4 regions of the Paenibacillus sp. J22P218 genome follow, and region 1 is predicted to be linked to each of the others. Evidence: riboswitches for the same ligand, from Rfam matches in the RefSeq annotation. Region 1 holds a riboswitch; each other region holds the start of a gene.
What was found. Region 1 has a riboswitch for cyclic di-AMP ahead of AC0YN0_RS01275 (hypothetical protein). Riboswitches for the same ligand answer to the same signal wherever they lie in the genome.

Region 1 (4,467 bases):
GATTGTCCCGGATCGCTTGTAATTCGGACCTTAATCGAGTCGCTGACGACCTTCGTGCCGCCGGTTACCGAGCTGAAGTCTCCGCCCGCCTCTTTAATAACGGGCGCCGATTCACCCGTGATAGCTGATTCGTCTACCGATGCCAGACCTTCGATGACTTCGCCGTCTCCGGGAATCATCTCGCCTTGAGAGACGACGACGATATCGCCTTTGCGCAGCTCCGGCGAAGATACAACCGTAATCGTACTGCCAACCAGCTTATTGGCGGTCATGTCCTGCTTCGACCGTTTGAGCGAATCGGCCTGCGCTTTGCCTCTGCCCTCTGCGATTGCCTCCGCAAAGTTCGCGAACAGCAGCGTAACGAACAGAATGACGAACACGGTCAGATTAAAGCCAACGTTTTGCTTGGCATCGAAATATCCGGGGAATAGGGCCATCAATAGGACGATAACCGTACCGACCTCTACAACGAACATGACCGGATTTTTCATCATAACAATGGGATTCAATTTTATGAAGCTGTCCATTACCGCACGTTTGACCGCGCCTGAGGATAGCAATTTATTGGTTTCGTTTCTACTCATCTTCGTTCACCTCATCCGTTAGCGGAGTGTCAAATGTTCGGCTATCGGTCCGAGAACGATAACCGGCAAAAATGTTAAAGCGCCAATCAGCAACACCGTACCGATCAACAGTCCAAGGAACAGCTTATTATCCGTGCGAAACGTGCCGATGGTCTCCGGAACCGGCTGCTTGCGTGCAAGCGATCCCGCTACGGCGAGCATCGCGATCATCGAGATGTAGCGTCCGAAGAGCATGACAAGTCCGGTGCTAATATTCCAGAAAGGCGTATTATCGCCAAGTCCTTCGAAGCCGGAGCCATTATTGGCAGCCGAGGACGTATACTCGTAGAGCACCTGGCTTATGCCGTGGAAGCCCGGGTTGGTAACGGCTGCGTAACCAAGATCGGTCATGAACGCGAGAGCGGTCGGTACAAGGATAATGAACGGATGCGCGAGAATCGCGATGGCGATCAGCTTCATTTCGCGAGGCTCGATCTTCCGCCCGAGAAACTCCGGCGTCCGTCCAACCATAAGCCCGCATATAAACACGGCCAAGATCGCGTACATAAGCATATTAATTAGCCCTACGCCCTTGCCCCCGAATACGACGTTAAGCATCATTTCGGCCAGCGGCACCAGTCCGCCAAGCGGCGTAAGCGTATCGTGCATATTGTTGACCGTTCCTGTCGTCGCAGCCGCCGTCACCGTCGTGAAGAGAGCGGATTGCGCGATGCCGAATCGAACCTCTTTGCCCTCCATGCTCCCCTGCGAGGCGTCGATGCCAAGCGCGGCCATTGCCGGGTTGCCCATCTTCTCGGCGCCATAAGCAACGCTAAGGAATACGAGGAACAAGGTCATCATGGCCGAAAAAATGATCCAGCCCTGCTTTTTATTTTTGGCGAATAAACCGAACGTGTAAGGCAGTGCTGCTGGAAGAACCCACATGCACAAAATTTCGATGACATTCGTTAACGGATTCGGATTCTCGAACGGATGAGCCGAGTTGACGCCGAAGAAGCCGCCGCCGTTCGTACCGAGATGCTTGATCGATTCCAGCGAAGCGACCGGTCCAATGGCAATTTGTTGCACCGCGCCCTCGAACGTCTTGATCGCGATCGTCGGATCGAGTGTCTGCGGTACTTGCAGCGCAACGAGAACGAGCGTAACGATAAAGGCCAACGGAAGAAAAATTCTCGTATGGGCTTTAACAAAATCTTCGAAAAAGTTGCCGATCGTTTTTCCTTTGCTCGTAATGCCCCTTACGAACGCGATTGCGACTGAAAACCCAGTTGCAGCGGATGTGAACATCATCATCATGATGACCGCCATTTGCGAGAAATAAGACAAAGCGCTCTCGCCGCTGTAATGCTGCAGGTTCGTATTGGTCATGAAACTGATAATCGTATTAAACGTAAGCGTAGGCTCCATGCTCGCCATGCCGTTTGGATTAAGCGGCAGCGCATGCTGCAGCCGTAGAATCAGATAGCTGAAAGCTACCAAAATGATGTTCGTGGCGATGAAACAGAGCGCATACGTTTTCCAGCTCATGCCCGCTCGATTCTTAAGTCCAATCAACCTGTAAATGAACCGTTCCGATCCTCCATATACGTTATCGAGCCGGTTGGACTCGTTCGAGAATACGTGATACACATACGTTCCGAGCGGCTTCACAAGCAGCAGAAGAACGGCAATGACAATTAATAGCTGCAAAATATCCATCGTTGTTCCTCCTGGTTAAAATTTTTCCGGGTGAATTAAAGCATATAAGAGGTAACCGAATACGAGCACCGCAAGCGCTGCTACGATAATCATTCGCCATCGCCCCCCGTTTGCTTGACAGCTCTGTCGCACCAAGCAAGAAAACCATAAAACAATCCGAAGCAAACGATTAAAGTACCAATCATGTACAGATCCATCAAGGCAGTTCCCTCCTGCTATAGACATTTACAAAAAGTTATTTTTTCAATAGAAACCCAATTTCGCCGGTTTGCGAATGTACGATGTGATCTGCGCCAAGCCCTTTATATATGACTCTTGGATTCCAATGCGTCGTAATGACGTAGATCGATCCAGACGTCCAATCCCTGCAGCATTGTATGAACCTGCAGCTAAGAGCTAAGCTGCTCTCAAAGATGAAGACATCGCCAATGACCTTTTCCGGTATCATCCAACTATTCCTGTCATTAGTATTCACGTATAAAACGTTATTAAGTCCATGCTTACGAAGTTGTCTTTCCTCTAGCTTGCTGTTCGTCAGGACGATGAACGGCAGTCCGCGAAATACCAATGTTTTTATGAATGCTTTGCCAGCTTCATTAAGCCCGGCAACGATAATATGCTCCTCGCCCAACGGCAATCTCCTCCGAATTTCTGAAAAAAGGCAACAAAAAAGAAGCCTGCGGGAAAAGAGGACCTTTCCCCGCGGGCTTCTTCGGAGGCATGGCTAAGGAAGCCATGCCGAATCGGCACTGCGATGGTTGCCTCTCTCGATTACGCTTACGAGGTTAGCTGTCGGATTCGGGCGTGAGAGTCGCCCTACGCAAGGTGGTTACGCCTTGCGATTCACCCCATGAGCACCTATGCGGCCGACTCCATCGCGGCGCATCGCTCTTTGGTTCCCCCGTTCCCGCAGACTGCTGCGGAACTCAGCGATAAAATAGCAATTAAAACGAATCGTTGTATCATTCCTCTCTCCAAACCACGCTTACGAGGTTAGCTGTCGGATTCGGGCGGTGAGAGTCGCCCTACTTCGAAGCGGCATCCATGGTGCTGCCTCTTCGAAGATTCACCCCTGCCGTGCCGCCTTTCCGACTCTCACATCGTACAGACGCACCGCTTCACATTTGGTTCCCCCGCTTTCCGCTTGCCTCGCGGAAACTCAGCGATCAGTCCATCGCAACTTCAATTGCGAATCCTGTATCGAATCTTACTCCCAGCCAAATTTTATGTAAAGCAGGCCCAGCGACCATATTGGATAATATAGGAGCTTATAGAGTGATCGTTAACGTTTTCAAAAAGTAATATCTCGATATTACTCACTTTTTCGCCAATTATCTCTCGTTTTCTGAAATTACATATATGTCTGAATTTCGTATCCAACACGCGCAAGCATGCTTTTTTTCAAATCATAAATAACAGAAGTAAAAACGAGTATTCCATCGAAAAAGCCTCTTTTCATGGATAAAATGAACGTCGCTCCTCTAATTTGCTCTTAGAGCGTCTTGTGCAACAAAATGAACCTTTTACAAATGCTTCGAATCGGTTTAGGATAGACGTCGAGCCGAAAAAGGCATATCATTATCGCTGAATTTGTCCATAGGATAAAGCGGGGGAACCAACAAGAGCAATCGTTCGATTGTTCGAATGGGGTGAATCCGAGGCATTGCCTCGGTAGGGCAGCTCTCTAGTCCGAATCCGTCAGCTAACCTCGTAAGCGAATAGAGGAGAGAATTTCATATGTTCATACAAGCACAAATCGACGAGCCATTACCTTCTTGCACCAACGACTGCCCGGCGCTAAGCATTCGAAGAATCGAGATGTTCGTCATTCCTGATTACGATGGTTATCGCACAGGTTATCGCGTCTGTCTCCATTTAGCAACGACTAACGGATTAGGCTGGGGTGAGTTGTTCGTGAATGAAGCAGATAAACCGGCAGACTGGGTCAGATGGGGCAGCATGCTGCATCGTTATATAGGTGAGATACATGCTAAGGAAATCCCCGTTGACAATCGCATTCACGGTTTGTTCAACGACGCGCTTCTTCACGTTCGGAACGACAAGAGTACGAGAAATCCCGCCATGAGTGGAGATTTACTGAAGTGCTCCGTTTCCTATATCTCACTGTTTTAAGAGTAAGTTGTCAGAATATTTAGCGAAAATCATTTACAAACGGCGCGGATAG
Region 2 (4,467 bases), on a different contig from region 1:
AACGGCGTGAGGACTTTCAAGGTTTTGAGTTTCTCGTTCAAGTCGATGGCAATCGATAGAATGAACGTGATAAGCAGGATGCCTGTTGCAAGCGAGGCTGCCTTTTTCGGGTTTTTGTATGCGGCAGCGATCGCCGTTCCTATAACTAGGAAGAGAAGCTGCAAAATGAACATTCCGGCCATGACGATGGCAATATCATCATTTACTGTTTCGCCACTACTGTACTTACCTACGATAACTACGCTCGAAACCCAGGCAACGATATTTAATATAAGGACATTGGCTAACGCCCCCAGTATTTTCGCCGTAACGATTTGATTGCGCGATGCCGGTTTCGTGAATAAAAACTCTGCCGTTTTATCCCGTTCTTCCTTTGCGATAATATTAGCCCCCAGCATAACCGCATGGATCGTTGCCATCAACAAAAAGTATAGGGCCAAGATTCCAAAATAACCGCTAGCCTTGGATAGATCCAGATCCCCCGAGCCCATAAACGCTTTGAGAGCTTTGGGCATATCATCCATCATGCTGTTAAGTTGCCCGCTGGATGCCGTTGCTTCATATTTGTTCATGCCGCTTGCAAGCAACAGAATGATTCCAATGCTCCAAAAAATAATCGATTTCCGGTAACATTTCAATTCCCTAACAAAGATATTCATTTTGCACCCCTCCTCTTCGTTTTCTCCTATACAGCATGAACATCTTTTTTTCTATAAATAACATAGCTGGCGGCAATCGAAACAACAATGATGCTGATCGCTGCTGCGAAATAAGATGCTTCATAATTGGAGCTTTCGATAATAAGCTTAGGGTCAAAATATTTAAATGGAGACAAGTAACGTTTAGCTCCGTCATCACCTGCCGAAACGAGCATGCCAATCACAAAAAAGGCAAATACGGTGCTAAGCGAAACAGATAAAACAGCCTTAATCTTAGGAAAAACAACGGAAACGATCATTCCTATAGCAAGAAAAATGAGCTGAATAAACAACAAAGTTAGCGAAATCATAAAAAATAGTTTCCCGCTATAATCATCCGTCTTCACCTGTACAGCCATGAGGTTTGCCGCAATGAGATATAGAACATTCGTAACCGCTAACGAAACAACGGCTGCCATCAGCTTGGAGGTCATTATTTGCGTCCGCGTTACGGGTTTCGTTAATAAAAAATCTGCCGTTTTCTCACGAATCTCCTTGGAGACAATCGACGTTCCCAGAATCATCGCTTGAATAGCGCCGCAGAGCGTAATGTACATGAAAATATAAGAATAAAAGCCTAGAATGGTCCCGATGCTTTCGAGCTCAATTCCGAGCGCCTTTCTGACGCCTTCGGGATAGCCTTCCAGCACCTTGGTAAATTCGTCAATGTCCTTGGACAGGCCAGGGAAGAGCGAGAGGAATAAGATCATGATGCCTATTAAAGAGAGCGTCCATATCAGCATCGATTTTCTGTACGCCTTCAACTCATGCACAAACATATTCATCGCCGATCAGACCCCTTTTTCATAATAATGCATAAAGATTTCCTCAAGGTTCGGCTCTTCGATCCACAGGTTTTCAATATCAATTTCAGCTATTTTTCTCATCACATGGTTAATGTTGCCTCTAAATAAAAAGCTCGTTGTTCTCCCGTTCACCGAAATATTGTTCACGCCGGCCATATTGAAGAAGTTTTGTTCTAATTGTACGGATGTATCTACTGTAAACTTTTTATAATTGTTCTCTTTTAATGTACTGATTTTTTCGACCGTAACGATTTTTCCCTCTTTAATAATCGCAACTCGATTACATAACCGCTGAACTTCGCTTAATATATGGGAGGAGAATAATATCGTGGCCCCTCTTTTATTCTCTTCTTCAAGCAATTCGAAAAACTTTTGCTGCATGAGCGGATCAAGTCCGCTGGTAGGCTCATCTAGAATAATGAGCTTAGGACTATGGAGCAGCCCTTGAACAATGCCCACTTTCTTTTTGTTCCCCAAAGACAGGTCATCAATTTTTTTCGTTATATCCAGATCCATGATTTCGGCTAATTCTTTTATTCTTTTCTTGCAATCTTTTTTGAAAAAGCTGGCCGAATAATTTAACAGATCCGCAACCTTCATATTGTCGTAATAAAAAACTTCAGACGGCAAATAACCGATTTCTTTTTTGATTTCCGGAGCAAACTTGATGCAGTCTTTACCGAAAATGGTAGCGCTGCCGCTTGTCGGATAGATAAGAGATAGTAACGTTCGGATCGTCGTTGATTTTCCTGCCCCGTTCGGTCCGATAAAACCAAAAATTTCCCCCTCTTCAATGGAAAAACTAATGTCCGTTATTCCTCTTGATTTGCCGTACGTTTTGGTCAGTTTGTTAATTTCGATCGCATTCATTGCGCAGCCTCCCCGTATTCACCCTGTTTTTACACAACAAAAAAAAGCCCAGAGAGCAGAGATACTCTACTCTCGGACTTCTTGCATAACGAAAAAGACGAGCCTATGCAAGGCACGATCGCGGTTCTCTCAATACGCTTACGAGGTTAGCTGTCGGATTCGGGCTTGAGAGTGCCCTACCTCATGCTTGCTAAGGCAAGCGAAAGGATTCACCCCATGAAACCATTGTAATGGTTTCGGTCGGTTCCCCCGTTTCCCGGTTCGGGAATTTAGCGTTTGACTAATTTAGTTGTTGAACAAATCATACGCTCAACCTTATGCAAAGTAAAACCGAAATGGAGAAGGTTTAAGCTGATTTTTGACCTAAAATGCGGATGGCGTCGGCTAAAATGGATAGTGGCACTTATTATCGATCGGAATGCCATTATTTGCTTTCGTTTTCGTCATCTAGCATGCTTAATATGGATTTCCAGAGATAGGCAATCGGCTCCGCCCGAACGCCCAGTGATTCGTTGGTCCGCGGCCGCCGCCGATATGTATCCCGTCCTCGATCGCTGCTTGGATGAAAGCTTTGGCCTGGCGCATCGCACCCTCAACGTCAAGCCCCCGAGCGAGTCCGGCTGCAAGAGCAGCTGAGAATGTGCATCCCGTGCCATGCGTATGTCCCGTAGCGATTCGCTTGCCTGCCAGCTCGGTAAAATAACGGCCGTCGAACAGCAAATCCACGGCTTCCGCTCCCTCGTCATGACCGCCTTTGATAATGACATGTCGGGCACCGAAACCGGCGAGTCTCCTTGCCGCTTCTTCTTTATCCGTCTTACTCCGAATAGAGTTGCCCGTAAGCTGCTCCGCTTCCGGTATGTTTGGCGTCACGACCGCCGTAAGCGGCAATAGCTTGCCCGTTAAGGCGCGAATTGCCTCTTCTTGCAGAAGTACCGCGCCGCCTTTGGCTACCATAACCGGATCTACGACAACCTTCGTCCATCCGAACGTCCGGATCGCTTCGGCAACTGCTACTATGATTTCGCTGCTGAACAGCATTCCCGTCTTAACGGCATCAACCCCGATATCGTTGCCGACCGCATGGATTTGCCCAATAATCGCATCCGGACTCATTGGGTATACGCCATGTACGCCAAGCGTATTCTGGGCAGTCACCGCCGTGATTGCGGACATGCCGAAGACGCCAAGTTCTTGGAACGTTTTCAGATCGGCCTGAATGCCCGCGCCTCCGCCGCTATCGGAACCTGCGATTGTTAAAGCCCTTGCAACCTGTTGCCTTGAATAGGTATCCATCTATACGCTCAACCCCTTCTTCCAAACCGTTCCGGTGAGAAAGCTTGATTATATTCGGCTGTATCCTTGCCTTCCAGGCAATCGGCAGCAAGCATGGCGGTAGCCGGACTAAGCAGGATGCCGTTGCGATAATGACCGACCGCGAATGCGACATGGCTAGCTTCCTTCAATGAACCGATCAAAGGAAAACCGTCTTGCGTGGAAGGACGCAGGCCTGCCCATCGGTGAAATGGGGTCTGATCCTCAAGGAACGGAAACGCTTGTTTATTCCATTTCCTCAGCCGGTCGATCCCCTTATCCGTCACCGAAGTATCGAAGCCGGCAACATCCTCCGAAGCTCCGCATACCAACGTACCGTTTTCTTTGCCTACTAGATAACCTTGATTGCTAAAAACCATGTGCCGAACAGGCTTCTCGTCTGCCTCATAAGCACAAATTTGGCCTCGGATCGGGTATACGGGAATGCGGATGCCGAACGTATCGGCAAGCTCCTGTACCCATGCCCCGGAGCATACTAACAGCCTATCCGCGCTGAAATTTCGTTCATCCGCCGATTGAACGACAATTCCATCCCGCCATTCGCTGACGGACAGCTTGCTTAAATTCTCGTGGATGCTGACCCCCGTTAAGCGGCAAGCTTGTTCAAGAGCGATTACATAATGCGGCGCGTAGAGATGGCTCTCTTCCGGCGTATGAAGAGCTGCCCGTACGTTCCTCGACAGATTAGGCTCGAGTGCGAACAAAGCATCTCCCTCCAGTATGCTGCCGGAGGATCCGAACTGCTGCTGCCATAGCAA
Region 3 (4,467 bases), on a different contig from region 1:
GCCTCGACAATCTTATTTAATATATTTTGATCGATCAGGAAGTTCTGGCCCAAGCTCTTCTTGAACGAAAAGCCGTACTTCGCAATAATTTCCTTCGTCCGCTTCGGTGTTGCCACTTCAATAGCCGCTCTGCCTGACGCTGCGGTATTTTCTTGTCCGTTCATATCGCTATCCCTCCAGTTGCTGTTCCATCTCGCGCATAGCTTCGTCGAACTCCGCCTTTGAGATGCGGAAGCTTGTACAACGCTTATAAAATTGCTTGCCGTTCGCGTAGCCAATACCAAGCAGCTTGCCTACCAGCAATCTGCGATTAGCCGCATCGGGATGCACGATCAATCCCGCTTCCATCAAGTGCTCCCAGGTCACCTCGCCAGCCGTATCCGTTGTCTCCGTTCGAAGCTCGGAGAGCGCCTGGCGAATAGCTTCGGGACTCGCGTTCTCAATACCGATATCACCCTTGTACAGCGCCTTCTCCTGCGGTAGGAACGCATGTTTGCAGCCCGGCGCATGCCTTGCCACAATCTTACGGATGCGTTCCCCTGCATGATCGGGATCCGTGAATATAATTACGCCGCGGCGTTCATTCGCAAGCGCTATGCGGCGCAGCACCTCATCGCCTATCGCCGAGCCGTTCGTCTCAATCGTATCGGCTTCTACTGCGCGCTTCACCGCAACGGTATCATCCTTGCCCTCTACGACAATGATCTCCTTAATCACTAAGATCATTCCCTTCCTCATTTACTCAAGCGTAAACGGCTATCGCCATCCTAAGCGGCAAAAGCAAACGTTTCGCGGTGAAATATAGGCCTAGTATAAGTGTGAATTTTATACTTTCCTATATTTTAAATAGCTGCAACAATTGCTGCCTGAATTGCGTCAATAAAACTACAAAAAGAAGAGGCTTAGCCTCTTCTTATGATGGCATATTTAATTGTACATTACGATAAGATGATGATAAACAGTTAGCTGCCGATAAAGCACTAAGTGGATGACGGTTTGTTCGGTCCAATAACGTACACGGTGTAACCCTTCTTGCGTCCGAACTTCTCCGCAGTCTTCTGACTACCGAAATACACGTCGATCTTATTGCCCTTTATTGCGCTTCCCGTATCCTCTGCCCGGCGGAATCCGATGCCTTCGATGAAGACCCACCAGCCGATCGGGATTACCTTCGGATCAACCGCGATCGTTCTGCCTTCCGTCACTTTCGTTCCGGACGCCGTAATGCCGTATTGAGGGTGGCTTTCGTCCTTGCCCGTCGATTCCACGCCTGCGGAATACGCAGTTAACGTGACGTTCTTCAAGATGCTCTTCGCCTTAAGCGTTACACCGTTTTTCGTCAACGTCTCCACGGTAGGACTACTATTAGAGAGCACGGTTACTTTCGGCTCAGGCTTCTTCGTACCGACTGCCACGACTTGATCGACAGCAGCGGTCTCGATTACTTTGCTGACCATTTGCTTAGAAACAAGCACGCCATCCTCGTACTGCTTCTGAATATGCTCAACGATAAGGCCTTGCTTACCGGTCTGGATCAGCTTCTCCTTGCCGACCTCCAGCGTCGGATCTTCTTTCTTCACGATAGAGAATGGCATCGCCCGCTCGCTTTCCGATACTTTCGTATCGACGCGTACAACGGTTACCGACATATCCTCTTCGACAGATGAGTTAAGCGACGGTACTACTTTATCATGATTACGAACAGAAATATTTAATTGCTCGATCGCCGCCTGCACAGTTCCTTCTGTCGTGTACACCGTTGATGTCTTGCCATCCGCCGTTACATTGACCGCCACCGCGTGATTAATTTCAACGCGATCGCCGTCTTTAATGGCTGCATTCAGAGGCACCGAAACCTCGTCATGCTCGCCAATCGTAATAGCTTGTTCATCCAGTAGGCGTTGCAGGACCCATTGCTTTGTTTCTACAACGGTTTCTTGTCCATTCACTACTACGGAGACGCTTTTGACAGCCGTTCCGTACAACAACACCAGTAACATGAAAGTCATAGCGATTGAGATAATAGCACTGAGTAGTATCAAACGCAAATTTTCATGCTTCCATCGCATTGCGAAAGACATGCTGGATGATCGTTTCCCATGGGTGTCCTTTACCTGGATTGTGCCCATTTCATCGGTCCTCCTTCATAGCCCCGCCGCCAAGTGTTACGCATGATTACAACTGACGCGACTATAGTATATTGGCGTGCGAGCACGCAATCCAGTAATTCTACTTCTTTTCTCGATCCTCTCACCTCCATGACTAACCCTATGACGACGATTTCCCGATTATTCGAAAATAAAAAGAAGCCGTCGACAGAGGATCTGTATCGTGGCTTCTCGGATGTCTACACGAGATATCATAAAAATGGGTGCACGAGGTTGATCGCTCTCTATGAACGCTTACGAGGTTAGCTGACGGATTCGGGCAAGAGAGCTGCCCTATTCGAAATCGCAATGCTCATGGCAATGGCTTCGAAATTCACCCCTGAAAAGATCAAAGCACGGTCCTTCAAATACCCGCACTTGGGTCCCCCGTTCTCCTTTCGGAGATTAAGCGCAAACTGGAAATCCAATACAAAAAGTAATAACTCTGAAATGAATCATACCTTCACGGGCGGTCTGTTGTAAAGAAGCGATAAAAGACGATTTAAGCGAAAAAGCTGGTTAAAGTCGGAAAAGATTAAAGATTTCCTGAACAAAATCCAGTTTTATCGCCCAAAAGGTCATTGAATCTCTCGTTTCCTACCGTTTTTAAACAATACCAAAACATTTTTTACCGTTTTCGGTCGTAATTTTGGCTATTTCTTCCACGGATTTGCCCAATAGCTCGGCTGCAGACTGGGCGACAAGAGAGACGTAAGCGGACTCATTTCGCTTCCCCCGGAACGGGTGAGGGGTCAAATAAGGGGCGTCCGTTTCGATCAATAATCGGTCCAAAGGAACCTGCTTCAGCACCTCTTTTGGCACGCGTGCATTTTGGAATGTAACCGGTCCCCCGAACGAGATATAGAAGTTCATATCGAGGCAGGCTTTGGCCGTCTCCCAGCTGCCGGAATAGCAGTGCATGACGCCTCCAACCTCTGCCGCATTCTCCTCGCGCAAGATCTTAACGATATCCTCATGCGCATCCCGATTGTGGATGACGATCGGCTTCTTCACCTTTCGCGCCAGCCTAATCTGCTCCCGAAATACACGATGCTGCACATCCTTAGGTGAAGTGTCCCAATGGTAATCAAGGCCTATCTCACCGATTGCGACAACTTTCGGATGCTCGCATAGACGTTCAATCCATTCCAAGTCGTCTGGCGTCATATCGATGCTGTCGACAGGGTGCCAGCCAACCGCTGCGTAGATAAAGTCATAAGCTTCAGCAAGCGCAATCGTTGTCGGGATCGTCTCCCGGTTGAAGCCGATATTGAGCAGCATATCAACGCCCGCTTCTCTCGCTCGCTCAATTACCTCTTTACGGTCCTCGTCGAACTTATGTGAGTCTAGATGGGTATGCGTATCAAATAAATATGTCATGTTGATGTTATACTCCTTCATTAAGCTGAAATAGTTGTTTCAAATGAGGACTAATCTGCGAAATATTCATCCTGAGCGGCTCCTCTGGAAAATACAAATGATACTGTCCCTGATGTAAACCGGTGATCGATCTAACTATGTCGGATTTAGCCGATATTTCACTTATTTCATCCTGATGATCCAACAACAAAATCGGCGCTTTTTCTTTCTTTTCTCCCTCTTGTCTGTCGGGACGATACACGTCATACGGAAGATCGAACGGGAAATCCAGCTCCATATGGTACTCCGGATTCATGCCGATCGAGAGGAACAGCAAACGTATTTCTTCTAATAAAGTAGGCTCAGGATCATCGATCGTTATGTACTTGTATAATCGACGATTCAGGAAGCGGTCGCATAGGTCGGCCAGCAGTGAATCATCCTCTTCGGCCCATTGCATGAAAGCCGTCTGCGCAAGCGCTTCATCCAGCTTTAAATAATCGCTGACGGCCATCGTATTATCGAGCAGCCGCTTGACCGACTCTGGCATCCATAAGAAGGAATAACCCTTCTCGTAAAGCTCCTTCGCCCGGCGGAAAATTTGCCTCAAAATAATTTCCGAGCTCCTCGTAACCGGATGGAAGTAAATCTGCCAATACATCTGGTAACGCGACATCAAATAATGCTCCACCGCATGCATGCCGCTTTCCTTAACCACAATTTGCCCTTTGTAAGGCCGCATCACACGCAAAATGCGCTCCAAATCAAAATTACCGTAATTTACTCCCGTAAAATAAGCATCTCGGAGCAAATAATCCATTCGATCCGCGTCCATTTGGCTGGATATCAAGCTGACAACGATCGGTTTTGGATATTTTTTCTGAATGACGGCAGCGACATGGCTCGGAAAATCTTCGGATACGGCTCGCAATACACGATTGATTTCTGTATCCTCCAAAAT
Region 4 (4,467 bases), on a different contig from region 1:
AATGAGGAGGAATCGTCGTAATCGGCGGTTTCTTCTCTTTTTTGTCATCCAAATACTTAATCCCATAAGCGATTAGAATCGGCAAAATAACGAAGAAGATGCCTGATGCGATATCGAACGCCGAGCCGACGGTAACAATAGTAAGCGCTACGCCGACGCTGTTGAATATCGCATGCGTGAACATCGCCGTAATTAAGCCGTATCTGACGAAGATGAAGCTGAAGATCAGCCCGATAATCATTAGCTCGATGAGCCTTGTCGACGACGGGTATAGCGGGTACATGACGTGGCCGAGCGCCCATGATGCGGTTGGAATAATGGCTGCCACGAACGTATTTTTGAACCATTTGCGGAACAGGCCGATGCCGAAGAATCGGAATACGGCTTCTTCGGATATAGCTGCCGCCCAAGCCAGCACGGGCATGAGCCATAGATAACTCATGTTGTATGGCGATTGCGTCACGTCGCTGGTCGACCATGTGCCGATCGTGAATTTCAAGCCGATGAAGATGGCCGCCTGCAGCGCGAACAGAATAGCAGCGAAGCAGTAGCCAAGCCCCATGCTGCGCCACACGTACGTTCCGTACCCAGGCTGGCCGAAACGCGGCCATAAGGAGCGTCCTTGCGCCTTCCACAAGCCGTCGCCCGCCACAAGCGAGATATAGATCGAGCCGGCCATCGGAATAGACAATAGGACGGTGAATATGGCGGTAATCAGAATCGTCTGACCGCCGAGCTCGTTTTCGCCAAGCGATGCTCTAACTCCGTCGAGTACGTTCATATTAATGATGACATACGTAACGAAGTAAATGATCGTGAGTACGATTCCTCGCTTGAAGGACGTATGTCCTCGGTAAAGGACGGCGTAGATGACTGCAAGGACGAACAGGATGAAGCTCATGAGGAAGTAGCCGAAGCCGGTCATGAATTGCGCCCACTTGTCTTGGGCTTTCACATAGTCCCTATACTCAGCCGGCGCAATGAAGGCTGGCTTGTATTTCGTCATGACGGGATTGCCATCAATCAAGCTTACGGCAATCGTCACTTGCAGCTTCGATTCGCCGATCGAATGGTCGCTTGGGCTAACTCCCCACTCGCCGTTCGGATAGGCCGCTCCGCTTGCAAGCTCCTCTGCACGGAACCCTTGCTTCTCGAGCAACGCGATGCTCAGCTTATCGATTTCCGGATTGTCGTCCTGAACAGGCTCGCCGCCATGCAGATTCCAGGCCACGATACGCTCAGTCTGCATATGGACGTAGACAAATCCTTTGCCGCCTGCCCCTTCAAAGTCCACCTCGACTTGGTACGTATCGGTTGGGAATTGTTTATCGTATTGATCGGCATACGCCTCTGACAGCTCATCGCGCGTTAGGTAGCCGTTCATAAGCTTGTCGGATTGATGGACGGCCTTGGCGGAGTCCACTTCTCGTCCTACGAGCTTCTCGGCGAACGACGCGGCTGCCTGCTCCGCTTGTGCTTTGCTAATGGCTCTGCCGCCTAGCTCATCTGAAGAGCTAGCCTTTATTAGCGGGACGATATCGACGAACATGTAAATGAGAAGACAAATAACGGCTGCCCATATGTAACGCTTCCATTCCTTGTGCTTAATTGAATCGATCATCAGTTCACCTCATGCGTATAGGAGTAGGATGAAGCATACTATACTACCATATCACAACGTTCCCTGAATTATCCATTGAAACTAGGTCTTTATTTTCATAATCCCGCGAAATAACGATGTTCATGAAGTGTAGGGCAAGGTGAAGCGCATAACTGCGTCTTTTTGGTCGAATATAGCCTCTAATGTGAGAAAAGGGAGCTTTATGCAGAGACGTATTTGGGCTTATAATCGTTATCGTCATACCAAATGAATAGCACAGCCGAATTTCCTTAGGAAAACGGGGGAACCAAATTGTTGCCGGGCATCCGGCGGCATGGGGTGAATTTCTACATTGCCGGAGCGCAGCTTCAGGCGATTGAATAGGGCTGCCTGTCCAGGCCCGAATCCGTCAGCTAACCTCGTAGGCGTATTGGAACAGGACTCATCTTCATGAGCACTTGAGCTTCCAGTGCTTTTTTTTGTGCGCTTATAACGATAACGCAGTAGATTTTCGAAGATTGAGGTGCACAATATAAGATGAAATTTGCATGGATTTGGGACGTGAAGAACTGGTCTCCGCCAAGGATACTCGTTAGCGGCTTCGCGCTCATTATATTCATTGGGGCATTTCTGCTCTCTTTGCCCTTCGCTTCGGCGACAGGGGAACGGCTGAACTTTATAGACGCTTTGTTCACGGCTACTTCAGCGACATGCGTTACCGGACTCGTCGTCGTCGATACCGGCACCTATTTCTCGACAGCCGGCCAGATCGTTCTGATGGTGCTGTTCCAGCTTGGCGGCCTCGGCTTCATGACGATGGCAACGCTAATCGCGCTCGTCTTGCGGCGGAAAATATCGCTGCGCGAGAGGCTGATTCTTCAAGAGGCGATGAATCAGACAAGCATGGAGGGCATCATTAGGCTAATTCGCCGCGTCATCTACTACTCGCTGTCTATTGAACTCGTCGGGATGCTGCTGTTCACGTTCCGGTTCTCGTTCGATATGCCGCTTGGCAAGGCAGTATTTTTCGGCGCATTCCATGCCGTATCGCTGTTTAATAACGCCGGCTTCGATATTTTCGGAGATTACCGCAGCTTAACGCTGTATGTGTCCGATCCAATCGTTAATATAGCCGCGATGATGTTGATCGTATTCGGAGGACTCGGCTTCGTCGTTATGTCCGATCTAATGGAATATCGGAAGAACCGCAAGCTGTCGCTGCATAGTAAAATCGTCCTCGCCATGACGGGCACTCTGATCGCTTTAGGCACGATTGTGTTGTTTGTTTTCGAATTCACGAACCCTCTCACGCTCGGCTCGCTCGATTGGGGAGGCAAGATATGGGCATCATTATTCCAATCCATTACGCCGCGTACGGCTGGCGCCAATACGCTCGATTATACAGCTCTAAGGCAGGCTACCGTCTTCTTTACAATCATCCTTATGTTCATCGGCGCATCGCCGGGCTCAACGGGGGGCGGCATTAAAACGACGACGTTCACGGTGCTCGTAGGCGCCGTAATCTCGATGATTCGCGGACGTGAGGATATCGTCTTCTTCCGCTATCGGCTTGCCAAGGACCGCATCAACAAAGCGCTGACGATTACGATTTTGTCATTAACGCTCGTCGTGGTCGTGACGATGATCCTTGCAACGATCGAAAATCAGCCGTTCATGAAAATATTGTTCGAAGCAACATCCGCGTTCGGCACCGTAGGACTATCCATTGGATTGACCCCGGAGCTTAGCGATATTAGCAAAATGATTATTGCATTCACGATGTTTGCCGGTCGGCTAGGTCCATTAACGCTCGCTTATGCGCTAGGGCCTGGAACAGATAAAGAATTGTACCGGTATCCGGAAGGTAAAATAACAATTGGATAGGGGATTTACAGGTGGCTATCAAACGCAGTCAGTTTGTCATTGTCGGCTTGGGGCGGTTCGGCTCAAGCCTTGGAAGGGAACTCATCGAGCTCGGTCATGAAGTGCTCGGCATCGATAAGGATGAAGAAACGGTGCAGGATATGAGCAGCGTGCTAACTTATGCCGTATCGGCGGATTGCACGGATGAGGAGACGCTTCGCTCGCTCGGCGTACGCAACTTCGACTGCGGTGTCGTTGCGATCGGCGATGACATTCAGGCGAGCATTCTAACTGCCATATTATTGAAGGATCTTGGCGTGAAGAAGGTTGTCGCGAAGGCGATGTCCGAGCTCCACGGCCGCGTGCTTGAGAAGATCGGCGTTGACAGGGTCGTCTATCCGGAGAGGGATATGGGCATTCGGGTTGCGCATCAGCTCGTATCGCCTAACCTGCTTGATTATATCGAGCTGTCCAAGGATTATACGATCGCAGAGCTTGCCGTCCCGAAATGCTTGAACGGAAAGTCGTTGAGCGACCTTAATCCCCGGGCAAGATTCGGGTGCAGCATCGTTGCGATCAACAAGCCTAACGGTATAATTATTGCTCCTTCGGCAACAGATGTTCTTACGGAACGAGACATTATGGTTATTATAGGGACGAACGATCAAATCGAGGAATTCGAGGCGACGGTTATCCGTTAAATAGAGCACCGATCTTATGGATTCGAAAGCGATATATTGGAAATGATGAAAACAGCGGCTAATGCTTTTCGCCGCTGTTTTTTGTCCATTATGTTAGGCTTGCTTGCTCGGGAAGCGGGCTGCAATTTCATTAATCCACAGTCGAACCGAAGGACTCAGCCCCGCGGGATCGGCATGAATAAGCGATGTCGTGCGTTTCGTATCCTCAAGCTCGCGGATCGGTACGACAACAAGCTCGTTGTCGTCGATTAATTGTTGGCGCATATACGATTGCGGAAGCAATGTGGCCGCGCGGCATGTATG

Region 2: another riboswitch for cyclic di-AMP. It lies ahead of AC0YN0_RS27765 (ABC transporter ATP-binding protein); the one in region 1 lies ahead of AC0YN0_RS01275 (hypothetical protein).
Region 3: another riboswitch for cyclic di-AMP. It lies ahead of AC0YN0_RS29675 (ubiquitin-like domain-containing protein); the one in region 1 lies ahead of AC0YN0_RS01275 (hypothetical protein).
Region 4: another riboswitch for cyclic di-AMP. It lies ahead of AC0YN0_RS24045 (TrkH family potassium uptake protein); the one in region 1 lies ahead of AC0YN0_RS01275 (hypothetical protein).

The regions. Positions count from the first base shown of each region.
Region 1 covers NZ_JBWDNL010000001.1:270,032-274,498, reverse strand. Annotated here, with positions in the region: gene kdpB (potassium-transporting ATPase subunit KdpB) at 1-584, opposite strand, end outside; gene kdpA (potassium-transporting ATPase subunit KdpA) at 603-2,282, opposite strand; gene kdpF (K(+)-transporting ATPase subunit F) at 2,298-2,375, opposite strand; gene AC0YN0_RS01275 (hypothetical protein) at 2,518-2,913, opposite strand; cyclic di-AMP (ydaO/yuaA leader) riboswitch at 3,042-3,224, opposite strand; cyclic di-AMP (ydaO/yuaA leader) riboswitch at 3,250-3,457, opposite strand; cyclic di-AMP (ydaO/yuaA leader) riboswitch at 3,855-4,014, shown strand; gene AC0YN0_RS01270 (hypothetical protein) at 4,020-4,415, shown strand.
Region 2 covers NZ_JBWDNL010000008.1:64,314-68,780, forward strand. Annotated here, with positions in the region: gene AC0YN0_RS27755 (ABC transporter permease subunit) at 1-659, opposite strand, end outside; gene AC0YN0_RS27760 (ABC transporter permease subunit) at 686-1,483, opposite strand; gene AC0YN0_RS27765 (ABC transporter ATP-binding protein) at 1,490-2,374, opposite strand; cyclic di-AMP (ydaO/yuaA leader) riboswitch at 2,496-2,659, opposite strand; gene thiD (bifunctional hydroxymethylpyrimidine kinase/phosphomethylpyrimidine kinase) at 2,831-3,670, opposite strand; gene thiO (glycine oxidase ThiO) at 3,679-4,467, opposite strand, start outside.
Region 3 covers NZ_JBWDNL010000010.1:10,149-14,615, reverse strand. Annotated here, with positions in the region: gene rsmA (16S rRNA (adenine(1518)-N(6)/adenine(1519)-N(6))-dimethyltransferase RsmA) at 1-164, opposite strand, end outside; gene rnmV (ribonuclease M5) at 169-717, opposite strand; gene AC0YN0_RS29675 (ubiquitin-like domain-containing protein) at 981-2,129, opposite strand; cyclic di-AMP (ydaO/yuaA leader) riboswitch at 2,384-2,569, opposite strand; gene AC0YN0_RS29670 (TatD family hydrolase) at 2,754-3,527, opposite strand; gene AC0YN0_RS29665 (HD domain-containing protein) at 3,535-4,467, opposite strand, start outside.
Region 4 covers NZ_JBWDNL010000006.1:91,424-95,890, reverse strand. Annotated here, with positions in the region: gene AC0YN0_RS24050 (lysostaphin resistance A-like protein) at 1-1,621, opposite strand, end outside; gene uvrC (excinuclease ABC subunit UvrC) at 1-21, shown strand, start outside; cyclic di-AMP (ydaO/yuaA leader) riboswitch at 1,869-2,043, shown strand; gene AC0YN0_RS24045 (TrkH family potassium uptake protein) at 2,138-3,484, shown strand; gene AC0YN0_RS24040 (potassium channel family protein) at 3,502-4,164, shown strand; gene AC0YN0_RS24035 (LysR family transcriptional regulator) at 4,258-4,467, opposite strand, start outside.